Regions from separate parts of the Ercella succinigenes genome, predicted to be linked through region 2. Evidence: riboswitches for the same ligand, from Rfam matches in the RefSeq annotation. Region 2 holds a riboswitch; the other holds the start of a gene.

Region 1 (8,562 bases), on a different contig from region 2:
TTCTTAAATTCTGTGTCCTGTGCAGATAATTTTTTGCCTTGCTCTTCAAGGTCTGCCTGTCTCTGATTCAAAACCTTTATCATCATTAGAAGTTCATGCTGGTCGCCATTTTGTAAAATCTGACCATAAGTGGCTTTTCTTGCTTGATTATCACTAATCCATTCAGGTGTTTCATCAGGCATTTCTTCAAGTAAAGAAAGCACCTTATCACGCTTAAGCAGCTTACGCATCTGAATATCGCATTTGTCAGCAGGTGCATAAATAGTCGAGCTCCTTGAATTCAAAGGATTCAGAACATAATATTCACGTTCTGTGCCTCCGCCAAAATTCTCAATACGTTTATCCAAAACCTGACAAACACCATTAGAGCCAAATACTACATAATCATTGATCTGATACATTAAAATACCCCCAAGGTCTGATAATTCTGAACGCATTAAGCTCTGATCAGAATTATTCTGTACTTAAATAATCGCTTTCCTTTTGAAACCTTAAACAGTTTAATCTTAGATGTTGCCGGCAAAAGCAGAGAGCCAAATTACAGAGTAGTGTCCGAAAAAATATTTTCGGAGAAATTCAGCGATCCTAATGAATTTTTCAATCCATCTTTTCTGCTTTGTTAGTCATATTTCACGATGACACACAGTCAGCAACTCGACGGGAACATGCTAGTGTCTATTATAACACATTTTTGCGCAAATAGCACGCGCAATTAAGTTTGTGTTTTTACGGTTTAAGAAAACAAAATTTTTTGTGAGTAATTCCTAAATAATCAATAATATGATATTCTTTCCTTTGCAGTTTACTGAAAACAAACAAGAAGGCTAATTGTAGTTGCAGCTATTGTCATTTAGCACCGCAAATTAATCAACCTACGGAGAATGGAAGGATGGAAATCATGGAAAAAAAACAATTTAACAGATTAATTCCTGTTATTGCAGGGATTTGCATTCAATTATGTCTTGGGACAGCCTATATATGGGGAGTCTTTCAAGTTGAGGTTATTGAGCTTTTTGGCTGGTCGCAGGCAACAGCTGCTCTTCCCTTTTCACTTCTGATATTTTTTATGTCTGTCGGTTGTTTTGTCGGCGGCAGAGTTCAAGACAAATTCAGCCCTAGACCTGTCATCATGTTTGGTGGACTGGTTCTGGGATTAGGGTTTATTTTGGCATCTTTTACAACAGCCGATCGTCCTTGGTGGATTTGGTTAACCTACGGAGTTATCGGCGGTTTTGGTATGGGTACTACATATACAAGTACAATTGCTTGCTGTCAAAAGTGGTTTCCAGACAAGAGAGGCCTTATCACCGGTTGTATCGTTTCAGCACTTGGTTTTGGTGGAATCGTATTCACAAATGTTGCTACACCACTAATAAAATCACGTGGTGTTCTGGAAACTTTTATCTGGCTTGGTCTGATTTTTGTTGTCGTATCATTAATAGGTGCGCAGTTCATTAAAAATCCGCCAGCTGATTTCAAACCAAGTGGCTGGGTACCAAATAGCGCTCAAAATTCAGATCAGATGCAATTTACTCCTGGTGAAGCTATCAAAACGAAACAGTTTCATCTTGTTTCAATAACACTGATGCTGGCATGTGCTGCCGGCTTCATGGTTATTCCTTTTGCCAAAACAATCGGAATAGCAGGAGGAATTCCTGCTGAGACAGCAACCATAGGCGTAATGATAATTTCTCTATTCAATTCTGCCGGAAGGCTTTTCTGGGGTTGGTTCTCCGATAAAATAGGGCGCAAAAGAACTGTTCTGGTATTACTGGTACTTGCCGGAAGTTCTATTCCCTTCCTTATCTTGGCAGAATCTTATTTGATTTTTGCGATCATAGCTTTGGTTGCTTTCTCCTATGGCGGTTTCCTTGGAGTTTTCCCTTCCCTTACTGCCGATTATTTTGGGGTAAAAAATGTTGGAGCTAACTATGGCCTGGTCTTGCTAGGTTTTGGTTTTGGCTCAATTATCTTTACATATATCGCCGGAATTTTCCGAGATTCCGGTAATTTCGGCACAGCTTTTATAATTGCTTCCATCTGCTCTTTTGCCGGTGCAGTGATTTTCCTTTTCCTCAAATCACCACGTCAAAAACAGGCTGTCACTAAGCAACTATAATTCCAACAACAAATACCCTTGTGCGGTAACAAGTACCGCACAAGGGTAATATCAATTTTTTCAAATATTTTTACCTAAGGATATTTTAAGAGATTTTTCTTTATATTCTCATCTGAAGTTTAATTATAGTTCTGCCAGCACTTCGTCAATTGCCGATTGCAAAACCACGTCTTTGCTTATTTCTTCAGTAGTTGATTCGCTTTTGGCAGCCATTTTGGCCTCTTCTGCTTCCATTTCTTTTGCCGCCTCAACTATCCATTTAATTGCTGTCCCTTCTGGAATAATTCTTGTGTCGATGCAAAGGTCAAACCATCCTGTTTCTTTGCTTTTTATACCATAGAAGGTTTGAAGGAAACTGCTTCTGACACGGTCACTTTGCTTGATTAATTCACCTGCTTTTGCCGGATCTTCAAGATCATGCTCTGTCATAATATTTTTTATTCTTTTCTCAAGAGGAGTTTTTATACATACATTAACTACATCATTATATTCGTGCAATACGGCAAAAGCGCCTCGTCCAACAATAACACAATTGCCTCTTCTAGCAAAAGCAAGTATTGTTTTATTTAACATTTCTACTATTCTTGTTTTCTCAGAGTCGAATCTTCCCCAGATGCCATGTTCTGTACTGTACATCTCGTCAAAGGCAACCATGCCATATTTGACAAGCACTTCCTCAATTACATCCTTGTTTACTAACTGATATCCTAACTCTTTTGCAACCTGCCTGCTGATCTGATCTCCATCGCTTCCAAACTCTCTGGAAAAAGTTATTACTGACATAATAAAGCTCCTTTCTTTTGCTTGCTATCGTCGTAATCTCAAAACTCCAGTTTCTCTTGTGAAGCCACTTTATTATTGATATATATCTTACCTTCTTTATACCGATTATATCATTGAAAAACTGTAACATTTGTAAATTAATTATTTCGCTTTGTAGTATTATCTTCTTAATTTTTCTTAATTCATATATTATTTGATAGTTAAAACGTTATTATTATTGTAAAATATCGAAAAACAAGTTTTTAGCTCAAGAAAGGATTTTTGTGAAAAAAATTAATTTGTTTTTGTTAGCGGCTGTGTTATTGATAAGTCTGTTTGTATATGCAGGCTTCTTTAGGTCTGGCTCAGATGAAAATTTCTTACCTGTTAGTTATTTTGAAGATTTGAATTCTCAGTACACGATAGACGATTTTATTAATACAGACCATTCCGCTTCATTTACTAAGACTGACAAAACAAGGGTTGCTTTAGGTAATAATGATTCTACCTGGTGGTTTGAGATTCTACCTGATAATCTGGACACAGCTTTAACCAATCAAGCTGCAAATTCTGATTTTTATTTTGTGGTAAATAATCAGGTGGTCAAAAATGTGACTGTTTTTTTGCCGTTAAATGATGGCAATTACATCGGCAAAAATAGCGGCTGGGGGTATGAAGGCAAACTGGACAGTGACCTTTATCCTCAACAGGCTTTCTGGATTGATAAAGACATTGATTGGACAAACCCGATATATGTAAGAATAAATTCTCCTTATTCACATAATTATTCTTTTGAAATATTATCGAGAGACGATTTTTCCAGACGCAGTATAAGAGCAATGTTCTTTACTGGTATGATGCTGGGTACGATTCTTGCTATGATCATTTATCAGATAATAACGTTTTTCAGACTAAAACAACTGCGGCATCTTTTGTTTTCGGTCTTTATGCTTTTTATCGTCATTTACCAGCTTATTTTGCTTGGACTTATGCGCGTTATTTTTGTCGGCAGACTTTATTTTTTAACTGGATATGGAGTTCATGCCGCCTTGATTATGATATTATCAGGAGCTTTTTTTGCCACTTCTTATTTTGCCGACAAACCGGGATTTGCCAAAATCAAGAAAATTCTAAATTTCATAATTTCTCTTGCTGTTCCTGGAATCATTTTGATTTTCTCTGGACTAAGAGTAGCAGGAAATGTATATGCTTATTTCTATGCTTTTTTTGCCTCCCTAATTGTTATGGCAATTGCGATTAACTATATTCGAAAAAGGGACAAAGAATCTATCTATTTTTTGATTGGTTGGATATTCCTGATCATTACGGCAGCTGTTTCTTTCTTGAAAATGTCTGGAATTATCGCTAATAACGCTGTTAGTTCTAATATCGCCTGGGTTGCTGTAGCCTTGCAGTCAGTTATTTTTAATATTGCTTTAATTGATCATGTCAAAAACCTTGATCAGGCAGTTAATTGTGATACTCTGACAGGAGCAGGTTCAAGATCAGCCGGGATTGAATCGCTGACATTTGCTTTTGCCAATTTTAAAGATACAGGCAAAAGCCCCGCTATTATTTCTATAGATTTTGACAATTTTAAAGCCATCAATGATGTAAATGGTCATGATTTTGGTGATGAAGTTTTGATCGAGGTCAGGAAGGCAATCAGCAATGTGATACGCCATACAGATAGTTTATATCGCTGGGGCGGAGATGAATTCATCCTTCTTTGTGACAATATAGAACCGGAAAATGCAAATGAATTATGCTGCAAAATACTGCAAAGCGTTAGAAATACAAGTTCTACTATGGGTTCTAATGACGTAAATATTTCGATTTCTATGGGCATATCCTTCTTTCACACAAGCGATTATGATTATAAAGATGCGTTAAAAAGATCTGACAAAGCATTATATATTTCCAAAAGTCAGGGAAAAAACCGCTCAACATATATTGGTGATTAAAGTGCATTTATGATGTCAAAAACAAAAACATCTGCAAACTTTTCATCATATCTATTGTTAAATTTACATATTGCTTTTTTCATGCTAGAATTCAATTATAATTTAATAGTTCTAACCGAATCAGAAAAACCTTATCCGAGCTCATATTTCTAAGGCTTTTGTGGGTTATGAATGTGAGCCGCCGGGTGTTACTGGAAACGGTATCGCCTTCCGTATTGAAAAGGATTTGGCATCAGTTTTATGCTTGTGCAAATAATTTGAAACGGGAGGAAATTTTATGTTCGGATTTCAAGGAAAAATTCTAAGGGTAGATCTTTCAACAGGAAATTGGAAAACAGAAGAACTTGATGAAGCTATTGCCAGAAAATTTGTAGGCGGTCGTGGTTTGGGCACCTGGATAATGACCAATGAGGTCGATCCGGGTGTTGATGCATTAAGTCCAGAAAACAAGCTTATCATGATTACAGGGCCATTAACGGCAACCCCTACTCCAACAGGAGGACGCTACATGGTCGTTACCAAGTCGCCGCTTACCGGAACAATTGCATCGTCAAATTCTGGTGGTTACTGGGGTGCAGAACTAAAAATGGCAGGCTATGATCTGATTATTTTTGAAGGCAAATCCGAAAAACCAGTTTATCTTGTTATTGAAGACGACAAGATTGAATTGAGAGATGCTGCTCATTTATGGGGTAAACTTGTTTCTGAAACAACTTCTGTTATTGAGAAAGAAACCGTTGCTAAAACCAAAGTCCTAACTATAGGTCCGGCAGGAGAGTCCTTGTCAAAAATCGCAGCAGTAATGAATGATGTCTCTCGTGCTGCTGGTCGTTCTGGAGTCGGTGCTGTTATGGGCTCAAAAAATCTGAAAGCAATTGCTGTTCGTGGTACCGGCAAGGTTAAAATTGCAGATGAGGCCAAATTAAAAGAAGTAGTAAAAATCTGTACTGCCAAGATAAAAGAAAACGGTGTCACAGGCCAGGGTTTGCCTGCTTATGGTACTGCTGTATTAGTTAATATTATTAACGAAAACGGCGTCTTCCCTACCAATAATTTCCAGACAGCCCAGTTCCCTCAGGCAGAAAGCATCAGTGGTGAAGCTTTGGCAGAAAAATATCTTACCAAAAAAGATCCCTGTTATCGTTGTCCTATAGCCTGTGGCAGATATTGTAAAGTTGATGATATTGAAGGTGGCGGACCTGAATATGAAACTATCTGGGCTTTTGGTGGCGATTGTGGTGTTTCTGATCTTCCTTCCGTTATAAAAGCCAACTACTGGTGTAATGAATATGGTCTTGATACTATTTCTGCTGGTGCAACCATAGCAGCTGCAATGGAATTATATCAGCGAGGCATGATAAAAGAAGAAGAATTAGATGGAGTATCTCTAGAATTCGGAAATAATGAAGCAGTCATTGAGTGGACAAAACGTATGGGACAAAGAAAAGGTCTCGGAGATAAAATGGCAGAGGGATCTTATCGCATGGCTGACAGTTACGGAATGGCTGAACTGTCAATGTCGGTCAAAAAACAAGAATTGCCGGCATATGATCCACGGGCAATCCAGGGACAAGGGTTACAATACGCAACATCCAACCGTGGTGGTTGTCATGTACGAGGCTATCTCATCTCTCCTGAAATAATCGGCATGCCAGAAAAACTTGATCGTTTCTCAATCGAGGGGAAAGCACAATGGGCAAAAATATTCCAGGATCTTACAGCCTTGATTGATTCGACCGGACTTTGCTTATTTACCTCTTTTGCCATGGGTGCTCAGGAATATGCAGATATGCTTAATGCAACCTTGGGAACTGAATTGACTGCAGATGATGCTCTAGCTGCCGGAGAAAGAATCTGGAATATTGAAAGACTTTTCAATCTGGGAGCAGGTATTGATCCTTCACAAGACACTTTGCCAAAAAGACTATTAGAAGATCCTATTCCTGAAGGACCTTCTGTAGGAAACATAACGCAACTTTCCAAAATGCTTCCTCAATACTATGAGTTGAGGGGCTGGGGCAATGACGGCATTCCTCAAAAAGAAAGATTAAATACACTGGGGCTTTAAGACCGTTAGAATATTAGACTTTAAGAATACTGGTAAAAAACAGTTCTGGATCAGATGACTATTTTTCAAATCTGGGATTTTGATGCTGGTAATGATTAAAATTTGCAGGACAGGTATTTTATATGCTAAAAAAAGTCTATCTTGAGCTTACTGATAAATGTAATCTTAATTGCATCATGTGTTATCGTCAGACTTGGTCTGGCATCGCTCGAGATATGGATTATTTGCTTTTACAAAAATGCATTAATCAAATCAAAGAAATTAAAACAATTGAACACATTGTACTTGGAGGGGTCGGTGAGCCAGCCATCGCCCCTACAATTTTAAATGTATTGGATCAGCTTCAGGACAAATACCTTACAATTACCACCAATGGTACAAGAGATGATGACGAATTTATAAAAAAACTTATTTCTACAACAAATCAGATCGTCATATCCATGGATGGATCATCAGAAAATTTTGAAAAAATCAGAGGATTCTCCATGCAAAAAGTTTTGGATTTTATAGATAAGATCAACTTGATTAAAACACAAAAATTTCCTGTTATTGTTTTTCAAATGACATTACGACAAGATAACGCAGAGGATCTTGCTGATTTAATTAAACTAGCCGCTAAGAAAAAAGTAGATAAAGTAATTATTTCTCACCTTTCCCCAGCCAATGAATATGATAGCAAGCAAATTATGTATACAAGGTATGAGAATATAGCCGGAAAAGCATTAGCTGGCAAAATCAACCTGCTTTCGTATCGTTATGGTATTGAAGTTGTAATACCCGCCATGGAACTAAAAACAGAAAGGCATTGTCGTTTTGTAGATGATAACTCTATGATAATTCGAGCTGACGGTAAAATAGCTCCTTGCTACAGACTGTCCCATAACGGCACAGAATGGGTCTTTGGCAGAAAAAAAGAAACCAATGCTCATTTTTTCGGTGATATTTCATCTGAAAATATTGAAGAAATCTGGCGAAAAACTGAATTTAAAATTTTCCGTAATTTAATCAGAAATCAAAATTACCCTTCATGCATAGACTGTGGTCTTGTGGAAGGATGTGATATGGTAAGAAATACACAGATTGATTGCAATAGCAATATGCCTTCCTGCGGGGATTGCCTTTGGGCAAGAAATTTCATATATTGTATTTAATACCATTAGAAAGCTGAGGATTGTCACATGTTGATTGAAATCAGGTTATTTGCCACATTAAGAGAAAATCGCGGTAAAATCATCTATGGACATTGCAATGAAGGCTGCACAGGGATGGATTTGATGAATCAGATTGATATTAGTCGCGAGCAAATAGCAATTTTCCTCATTAATGGACGTGATGGAGATTTAGATCGTCCGTTAAAAGAAAATGATGTTATTTCTGTTTTCCCTCCAGTTGGAGGCGGTTGATCTACAAATTACATATTACTTCTTTTCTGCGAACTTCCTCCTGTCCTCCCGTTGGAATTAGTTAATCTGCAAGAGGTATCTGTTTTATGGTTGATAATAATCAGAATAATGGTCGCTCCGAAAGATATACAAGAAATGGCCGAGTCATATCCTCAGATGATCAGGCACTGTTAAAACAAAGCAGCGTATGTGTTGTAGGTTGTGGAGGTCTTGGCGGTCATGCCATAGAATTGCTTGCAAGGGCAG
Region 2 (8,562 bases):
ACGTCTCCTTTTGGCATTTCTGAATTGGCTATTTTTTGAATAGTTTCCTTGTTCATTTTTACGATGGCATGTGCAACTGCCAGTCTTTCTGTATTTGCTTTATAACCAATATCTACCATGTGAGCCTCACCCTTCTCGTTGAGATGAGTTAGAGTATTTGTTTTTGATTCAATCTTTCCGTCTGCTTCAGGTTTATTCATACTAACCTCCTGTATGATTCATACTTCTTTCGGGATTAAAGCTATTGTTAAAATTATGCCCTTTAGGTTTTTGCAGTAATGCGTTCTCTAGTGTTCTTTGTAATATGTTGTCATCTTCAGAGAGCGCCGGCAAAAGAGAAATTTCTTTGTCATCGCCAAGACATGGCTTAAACATACCGTCCGCAGTTATTCTGATTCTATTACAACTATTGCAAAATTTATGTGAAACTGGTTGTATGAGTCCTACTTTGCCCTGATAACCTTTGATACCATATTGTACAGCCGGCTGGCAAGGATTTTGCTCCGGCAATTTGCAAAGGCGAGGTTCAAGTTCAAGAACTGATTGGGCAGTCATCTGATGCTCGGGATTTCTGCCAAGATCGCTTAATGGCATAAGCTCAATGAAACGAACCTCTATATTCTTGTTTTTTGTCAATTCAATCATTTCCATTATTTCATCATCATTTATACCCTTCATCAGAACAACATTAAGTTTTACGGGATTTAGTCCACTAAGAAGACATTTGTCTATCGAAATTAAGACCTGTTCTAATCTCCCTCCACCTGTTAGATCGGAATATTTATCTTTTCTTAGGGAATCAAGTGAAATATTTACTCTATTTAAGCCTGATTTTTTCAGTGATTCAGCTCTTTCTGATAATCCTTGCCCGTTAGTTGATAAAGAGAGATCGATATCCTTACTTATATTACGAATCGCTGAAATAATTGATTCCAGATCCTTACGCAAAAGTGGTTCGCCGCCGGTAAGCCTGATTCTGTTAATGCCCATATCAAAAAGAATTCTACAAATCCTTTCAATTTCGTTTACCGATAATAAATGATTGTCTGTTGCCTCGGGGCAATTAAACGGATTGCAGTAAATGCATTTTAAATTGCAACGTTGAGTTATTGATAAGCGAAGATAATTAATAATTCTGTTATATTTATCCTTCATCATCTGCCTCCGCCTTGATTCTTCCTGGTTGATCAAAATCATAACCACCAATTGTTGCTAACCTGTTTTTTATTATCTCTCCCGAGAGTACGGCAATAAAATCTTTGACAAGTTTATTATTAAGTTGATCCTTTCTAACAGCAAAATCATAATTTTCCTGCGCAAGTGGTATAAAATCCAGATCAAATATCTTGGCAACAGAAAGAATACCAATACCTGTATCTGCTGTTCCTGCCTTAATTTGAGCTGCAACACCTGTATGTGTTAATTCTTCTCGATTATATCCATTTATTTGATCGTGACTAATATTTTTTTGCTCAAGCAGATAATCCAATAATATACGAGTGCCCGATCCAGGTTGTCTGTTTACATAGCGAATACTGGTTCCTGCGATATCTGTTATAGAACTGATTTTCTTAGTATTACCTTTTGGCAATAGTAATCCCTGAGTTCTTTTAAATCCTTCTATCAATACAACCGACCCGTCAGGAAATAGTCTTCTAATTTCAGCAATATTATATATACCACTGACAGGATCAAGTAAGTGCACAGGTGCCAGCAATGCTTCGCCTCGCTTTAATGCGATTAGGCCGCCAAGACTTCCTGTATGAGTTGATGTTATTCTTCTGCCATTAATCATTTGCATAATATCTGCCAGTTCATCCAAAAGAGGATCATGACTGCCGATGAGATTTATCGACTCTTTTATTTCCTGAAGATTATTATCAAATAATTCAATTTCTACTTTGCTGCCTGCATTTATGCCTTCGCAATTTTGATCTACTGTAAGCAGGCCATCAGCTTTAATGAATTTGCTCAGTAAACCTGCGCCACGTTCCATTGGAGTTGCCAGCCATTGCTCATCAAGATAATTAAGTCTGACTCTAATATATTCTTTGTATTTTAATGAAGATGTCAGACTTCTGGTTAGCTTCGCTGAGATTAAATTGTTTTTGTTATAGGAAACTGAGCTATTAAACTCTAAAAATGATTTCAGCACTTTGTCAAAAACAATATAAGCAGAAACAGGATAGCCGGGCATTCCTATGACCGGTTTATTTTCACAAATTCCAAGAATAGCAGGTTTGCCTGGCTTTATTGCAATACCATGAATCAAAACCTGACCGATTGATGAAATGATTTGGCTTGTATAATCATCCCGGCCGGCTGAAGATCCGGCAATAATTATTACCATATCCGCTTGTTTCAGGCTTTTCTGCAGAGCTTTTTTTAATAAATCCGGTTTGTCAGGGACAATTTGACAAATTAAAGGCTTATGCCCCATCTCTGAAAGGCAGCTCCTTAGCATTGCTCCATTATACTCGGGGATATCTCCTGCTTCTAAGCTCTTAGATGCGGGAACGACTTCGTCACCTGTTGGTATTATGTGGATGGTCATAGGCCTGTAAATATTGACGTTTTCGATACCGGCAGCTGTGAGGACACCAGAAACAGGAGCTGTTATTTTAGTGTTTGCTGTAACCAGCATATCTCCGGTACAAAAATCTTCACCAATCTGACGTATATGCTGCCAGGGAACAGCAGCATGTTCTATTTGTACTTTTTTATCATCCTCAAGCCAGACTATATCTTCAATCATAATAACTGCATTGTATTTATCCGGAATAGGATCACCTGTATCAACAATGATAAACTGGTTTTGATCAAGCTTTATGGGGGTTGTCTCTGTTGCACCAAATGTTGATTCAGCACAAACTGCAATTCCATCCATTGCACTGGAAAGAAATTGTGGTATGCTTCTTTGGGCATAAACTGCCTCTGCAGTATATAGTCCATCTGCAGCATTGAGCGGAATCTGTGCGGTCGGTTTTAGATTGACATTCTGATTTGCCAGAGCCTTCCGGTAATTTGCAATAGCCTTTTCCAGATCCGTATTTGTAAGGTATGAAGCTTTCATATCAAGCTATCCTCCCATAAATAAACTTTTGTTTTGCAGCCTTTTTCCAGACCTTCGCAATCGCGGTCAATCGAAAGGTAACCGTCTGACTGACGTAGTGTTGTAATTAACCCTGATTTAGAAGGAATCGGAATTGCTGTAGGTAGTTGTTCTGAATTTTTTTTGTCATGTTCAAGTTTTACTGCAATCAAAGATTGACGACCGTGGTTTGCTGGTAAACTGCGGCTTAAAACTGCATCTACACTTGTTCTTTCTCTTACTGCTCTGTTTGTTAACTGGAGAATCAGTGGCCTTATAAGCTGATCTGCCATAAACCAGGCAGCAACAGGGTGACCTGGTAAGCCGATAACAGGAACCTGATTAATTAAACCAATTAGTGAAGGTTTTCCAGGTTTTACCGCCAGCCCATGTTGAATTATGCCTGGACTACCAAATGAATTTATAGCAGCTGCAACATGATCGCGTTCGCCTGCAGAACTGCCACCTGAAATAACTATCAAATCACATTTCTGATGAGCTTTACTAATTGTGTCAAGTAAAGCATTTTTCTCATCTTTCACAATTCCATAGAAAAATATTTCTGTGCAAGGAGCAGTCAACATTGAAGTCAACATAGGAGTATTTACATCATAGATCTGACCTTCATCAATTTTCTCTCCTGCCTTAACAAGTTCATCACCTGTAGATATTAATCCGATTTTTAATTTTCTATATACCGGAACATATTCCAAACCTAATGCCGAAAGAGCTCCTATTTGATGTGGCTGCAAAAAAGTGCCCTGTTGAAGCAGTAGCTCATCTTTTTTTATATCATCTCCACGGAAGATAAGATTGTGACCAGGGGAGACTGGTTTGGTTATATATCTATAGCCATCATCAATGGATTCGACATCTTCCAGCATAACAACGGCATCAGCATTTTGCGGCAATGCTCCACCTGTTGCTACACCTTGGCAGCTTCCTGGCTTTAGCGCTGTTTTAGAAACCTCTCCCATAACTATGTCACCATCAAACCTTAGCATTGCGGGCAATGAGGCACTGGCAGAAAAAATATCTGAGGATTTTACTGCAAAACCATCTACTGTAGAGCGGTCAAATCCTGGCACATCTATGTTTGAATATATATCACAGGCCAAAATTCGTCCCCTGCTAATCGATGGCGAGATAAACTCATATTCTTTATTTTGCCCAGTTGTCTGATTCAGATCCATGTCGAATTTTTGTCTTAGTAAATTGCCATATTTACAGCCATAATCGCTTATTGCTTTTTTTAGTTGGCTTTGGGCATAGGCTATGGTTGAAACTTTTAACATTTTGTCCACCTTTTAAATATAATTACTTTTTATTACAATTCACAAGCCGCCTGCTCAAAATACAAAAATTGTTTGAGCTTTTCGGTTGATGGCTGGCACAATAATTTCTTTAAATCACCAATTGTATCTACTTTACCATTATCCAGAAAAATCATCTCATCACACAATCTTTGGGCAAGATTAATATGGTGCGTGCATAAAACCAAAATACAGTTATTTTTAGTGATATATTCCTTAATTGCCTTTTCTGCAAGTTGCAGTCCTGTTAAATCCAGAGCTGTAGTCGGTTCATCAAGTAGCAAAATTTTTCTTTTAAAGGAGAGTATTCTTGCAAGCGCCATTCTTTGTGCCTCTCCTCCTGATAGTTTGCACCCGTTGGCAGCTGAAAGGGCAGAAAGTCCTAGATTATGCATGGTATCTTTGATTATAAAGTCCAAGTTTTTTTTGTTTGATTTAGCTGCAGGAGGTATACCCAGTCGTATATTTTCTTCGACCGACATATTAAATGCATGAGGCTTTTGCGGTAAATAGCCTGTAATACCAGCTTTTTTCATATCTGGAAAGGTTTGGATTTTTTCTGCTAGTATTTGCATAAGGGTGCTTTTGCCAGAACCATTTGCACCCAAAAGAGCATAGCACTTACCTGTTTTTATAGATAAATTTTCTATGTTAAGTTCAAAACGATCATTCCATCTGTGTTGAAGAGATTCAAATAAATATTCTTTCGAAAAATTATTAATCAGTTCATCAGCCATTGGTATCCTCCTGGAATCTGTCTGCAAACACATTAACAACTAATGCAATAATCATTAGAATTAAGCCAAGTGCTATTGCTGCACCAAAATTTCCTTTATTCGTTTCCAGCATAATTGCAGTAGTAAGTACGCGTGTTTTGCCGGCAATATTACCTCCTACCATCATTACTGCTCCAACCTCGGAAATTGCTCTGCCAAAACCGGTTAACACGACTGTGATAAGAGCTTGTCTGCTTTCATTTATCAATAAAAAATATATTTTCCATTTGGGCTGTCCTAATGTAAGCATAGTTTGCCGGATAGAATATTGCTTGCTTTCAATTGCACTGCAGGTAAGACTTGCCATTATAGGGATAATTAAAATGCATTGAGCAATAATCATTGCCGGCAATGAAAACAACAGCTGCATACTGCCCAGTGGACCCTGCCTTGACAAAAGTATAAAAACCAGTAATCCTGCCACTACTGGTGGCAGACTCATACAGGTACGCATAAGTCTTTTTATTATTTTACCGCCGAAAAAGTTTTTGGTAGCAAGTAATATTCCTGATGGTATTCCAAGTAGTGCTGATATCGTAGTGCTGATAAAAGTCATACTGATTGTAAGCATCAGTATTTGATACCATTGACTATCTCCGGAAGTAAAAGCTTCAATAACTGAATTAAATGTCATACACAACAACCTTGATAATTATTTGCCGGTTTTGTCTCATATGTCAATTATGAGTCAAAACCATCGTAGATGAATAGTGCTTCCCCATATTTTTCTTTGCCGAAATTATTAATAATTTCGGTGGCGGTTTCACTTTTTAGAAAGTCTATCCATGCTGCCGCACCATCATAGTTGACATCAGGATTCTTCTCTTTACTTACAGCAATTACGCTATAAATATTTTTGAGATCTTCGGAAGCACCTATTATCATTTCTAGCTTATGTTGATCCCTGGTGGCAAGCCAGGTTGCTTTGTCAGTCAGAATATAAGCCTCTAATTCTCCCGCCATGATAAGACATGGCCCCATGCCTTTGCCTGCTTCTATATACCAATCTCCGACAGGTTCTAAATCAACAGAAGTCCAGATTTTCAGTTCAGCTTTATGTGTGCCGGAATTGTCGCCTCTTGAAACAAAACTGGATTGATTCTCGGCAATTGCGATGAAAGCTTCAGATGCGGAAGTTTTGTTCGCTATCTTTGCCGGATCAGTTTTATCACCAGCAATTATAAAGTAATTATGCATAAATGGCATACGTTCAACACCAAACCCGGAGTCTACAAATTCTTCTTCCGCTGATTTGGCATGCACGAGTAAAACATCGGCATCACCGGTTTGGCCAAGCTTTATTGCCGCACCTGTGCCGTTTGCAATAATATCAAGATCATAATTGCTTTCTTGTTCAAAAATTTTCTCTAGTTCTGGAAGTAATCCTGAATCCTGAACACTTGTTGTGGTAGATAATCGGATCAAATTATTTTCTGATCTTTTTTCGGATATATTATTGCAGCCAGACAAAAAAATCAGCGGCAGACAAAGAAAAGAAATTAAAAAAAATTTTTGCTTAAACAAAATCATATTATCCATTCTCCTTTTCACATATGGAAGGCTTCAGCGTTTCCGCTTGACCCCGGTCAGTTGGCATGTCCTGAAAGATTTAGCCAATCAGACTCGAAGATGGTAGGTGCTGCGAATAATATATCATAAAGACTCAATAATTGTCATACTTATTTTGCTATACTATATTTAAGAATTATATATACTTCATCTAAAAATATCTCTAAACAATTTTCAAAAAGAGGAGAGAGAAATATGAATAATAGTGATCAATACCGCCTGGCTGTCATTACCATGAGTGATAAAGGAGCTGCAGGCTTAAGAGAGGATAAATCCGGACCTGTTATTGCTGATAGAATAGGTTCTTTCGGTAAAATCATAAGCCAGCAAATTATTTCAGATGATAGAGAAACAATTGAGAATACACTAATTGAGATAGTAGATGTGATGAAAGCTGATTTAATTATAACGACAGGTGGAACCGGATTGGCTCAAAGAGATGTCACACCGGAAGCAACAGCAGCAGTTGCGGATCGGATTGTCCCGGGGATTTCGGAAGTAATACGTGCTGAAAGCATGAAAAAAACAAATCGTGCTATGCTTTCCAGAGGAATTGCTGCCACAAGAGGCAATTGCCTTATTATTAATTTACCGGGAAGTCCTAAAGCTGTTACAGAATGCATGGATATAATTTATCCAGTTATTTCACATGCTCTGGAAATTTTGACAGGTAGGTCAGGAGAATGTGCACGAAGTTAGATTAGATATTTTTCAACGCTGATATCCTGATAATATATATGTAAAACCGCTGGTAATTCAGCGGTTTTTGTTTTAAAGTATATACTAAACACAATACCTGGAAGGAATATTAATTTAATGCATTATATCGTTTTTGATTTGGAATGGAATATTGCCGGCAGAGCAAATAAAGTTGCCCCGGAGGATGCGCAGGCAATGCCTTTTGAAATAATAGAAATCGGAGCCGTTAAGCTTGATGAGAATTTTGAAACAATAAATAAATTCAGTGTTACTGTCAAGCCAAAACTTTATCCTGTATTATCTGGTCATGTTGCTGCTGTTACCAGAAGACTTCAGCAGAGTATGAAATCAGGTGTTCCTTTTACCGATGCTGCCAGAGATTTTTTAGAGTGGTGTGGTGAAGATTATATTTATTGTTCATGGAGTGAAAGTGATGCTTCTGTGCTTAAACAGAATTTAGCATATTATGATATGCCCGATAAATTAAGTGCAAAATGTCTTGATGTGCAGTATCTCTTTGATCAGGCAGTTGAAAAAGCCGGAATACAAAGAAGCGTTGAATATGCACTTGATTTTTTGAATATCGATAAAAACAGACCTTTTCATCAGGCTGTTCAGGATGCCTGGTATACTGGCAGAATTTTAAAATCTGTTGCAGCGATTATGAGTTCTGAGCAAAAGGTATCATTAAGCCAGGTAGATGTTTGTGCCTATGCCTATGATCCTGACCTGACAAGATCTTATCAGCAAAGCCTGGAGCCTCATGACAGCTTGTCTGATATTTTAAATAGTCTGGTTGAAAAAACTTTGGTTTGTCCAGCATGTAATCTTGAACTTGAACGTGTAATTGAATGGAAGAAAAAAGGCAATAAATATACAGCTTCCTTTATTTGTTCGGAACATGGTAGTATCAGTGGCAGAACAAAAATAAAAATCAGAGCCAAGGAACGTGTAAGTGCTCATTTAACTATGCGTCTGGATAAAAACAAGCCTTTGACAGAAAACTAGTATGGATATATTTTGGTTTAGCTTCAATGCCATCTCGCCGCTAATGCTTTTGGTAGCTTTAGGTGTGTTTTTGAGAAGAATAGGCTTAATAGACGATGTATTAAAT

What was found. Region 2 has a riboswitch for molybdenum cofactor ahead of AC0KSB_RS12855 (ABC transporter substrate-binding protein). Riboswitches for the same ligand answer to the same signal wherever they lie in the genome.
Region 1: linked by a shared signal. The riboswitch ahead of AC0KSB_RS14055 (aldehyde ferredoxin oxidoreductase family protein) and the one ahead of AC0KSB_RS12855 (ABC transporter substrate-binding protein) in region 2 are both predicted to bind molybdenum cofactor.

What each region holds. Positions count from the first base shown of each region.
Region 1 covers NZ_CDHP01000067.1:9,121-17,682, forward strand. Annotated here, with positions in the region: gene AC0KSB_RS14035 (CarD family transcriptional regulator) at 1-401, opposite strand, end outside; gene AC0KSB_RS14040 (L-lactate MFS transporter) at 899-2,119, shown strand; gene AC0KSB_RS14045 (cytidylate kinase-like family protein) at 2,243-2,902, opposite strand; gene AC0KSB_RS14050 (diguanylate cyclase domain-containing protein) at 3,166-4,845, shown strand; molybdenum cofactor riboswitch at 4,967-5,087, shown strand; gene AC0KSB_RS14055 (aldehyde ferredoxin oxidoreductase family protein) at 5,123-6,913, shown strand; gene AC0KSB_RS14060 (radical SAM protein) at 7,036-8,064, shown strand; gene AC0KSB_RS14065 (MoaD/ThiS family protein) at 8,092-8,316, shown strand; gene AC0KSB_RS14070 (HesA/MoeB/ThiF family protein) at 8,403-8,562, shown strand, end outside.
Region 2 covers NZ_CDHP01000059.1:105,690-114,251, forward strand. Annotated here, with positions in the region: gene moaC (cyclic pyranopterin monophosphate synthase MoaC) at 1-200, opposite strand, end outside; gene moaA (GTP 3',8-cyclase MoaA) at 202-1,158, opposite strand; gene AC0KSB_RS12835 (molybdopterin biosynthesis protein) at 1,145-3,073, opposite strand; gene AC0KSB_RS12840 (molybdopterin molybdotransferase MoeA) at 3,070-4,386, opposite strand; gene AC0KSB_RS12845 (ATP-binding cassette domain-containing protein) at 4,419-5,141, opposite strand; gene AC0KSB_RS12850 (ABC transporter permease) at 5,134-5,814, opposite strand; gene AC0KSB_RS12855 (ABC transporter substrate-binding protein) at 5,862-6,710, opposite strand; molybdenum cofactor riboswitch at 6,705-6,821, opposite strand; gene AC0KSB_RS12860 (MogA/MoaB family molybdenum cofactor biosynthesis protein) at 6,945-7,448, shown strand; gene AC0KSB_RS12865 (3'-5' exonuclease) at 7,566-8,456, shown strand; gene AC0KSB_RS12870 (AEC family transporter) at 8,458-8,562, shown strand, end outside.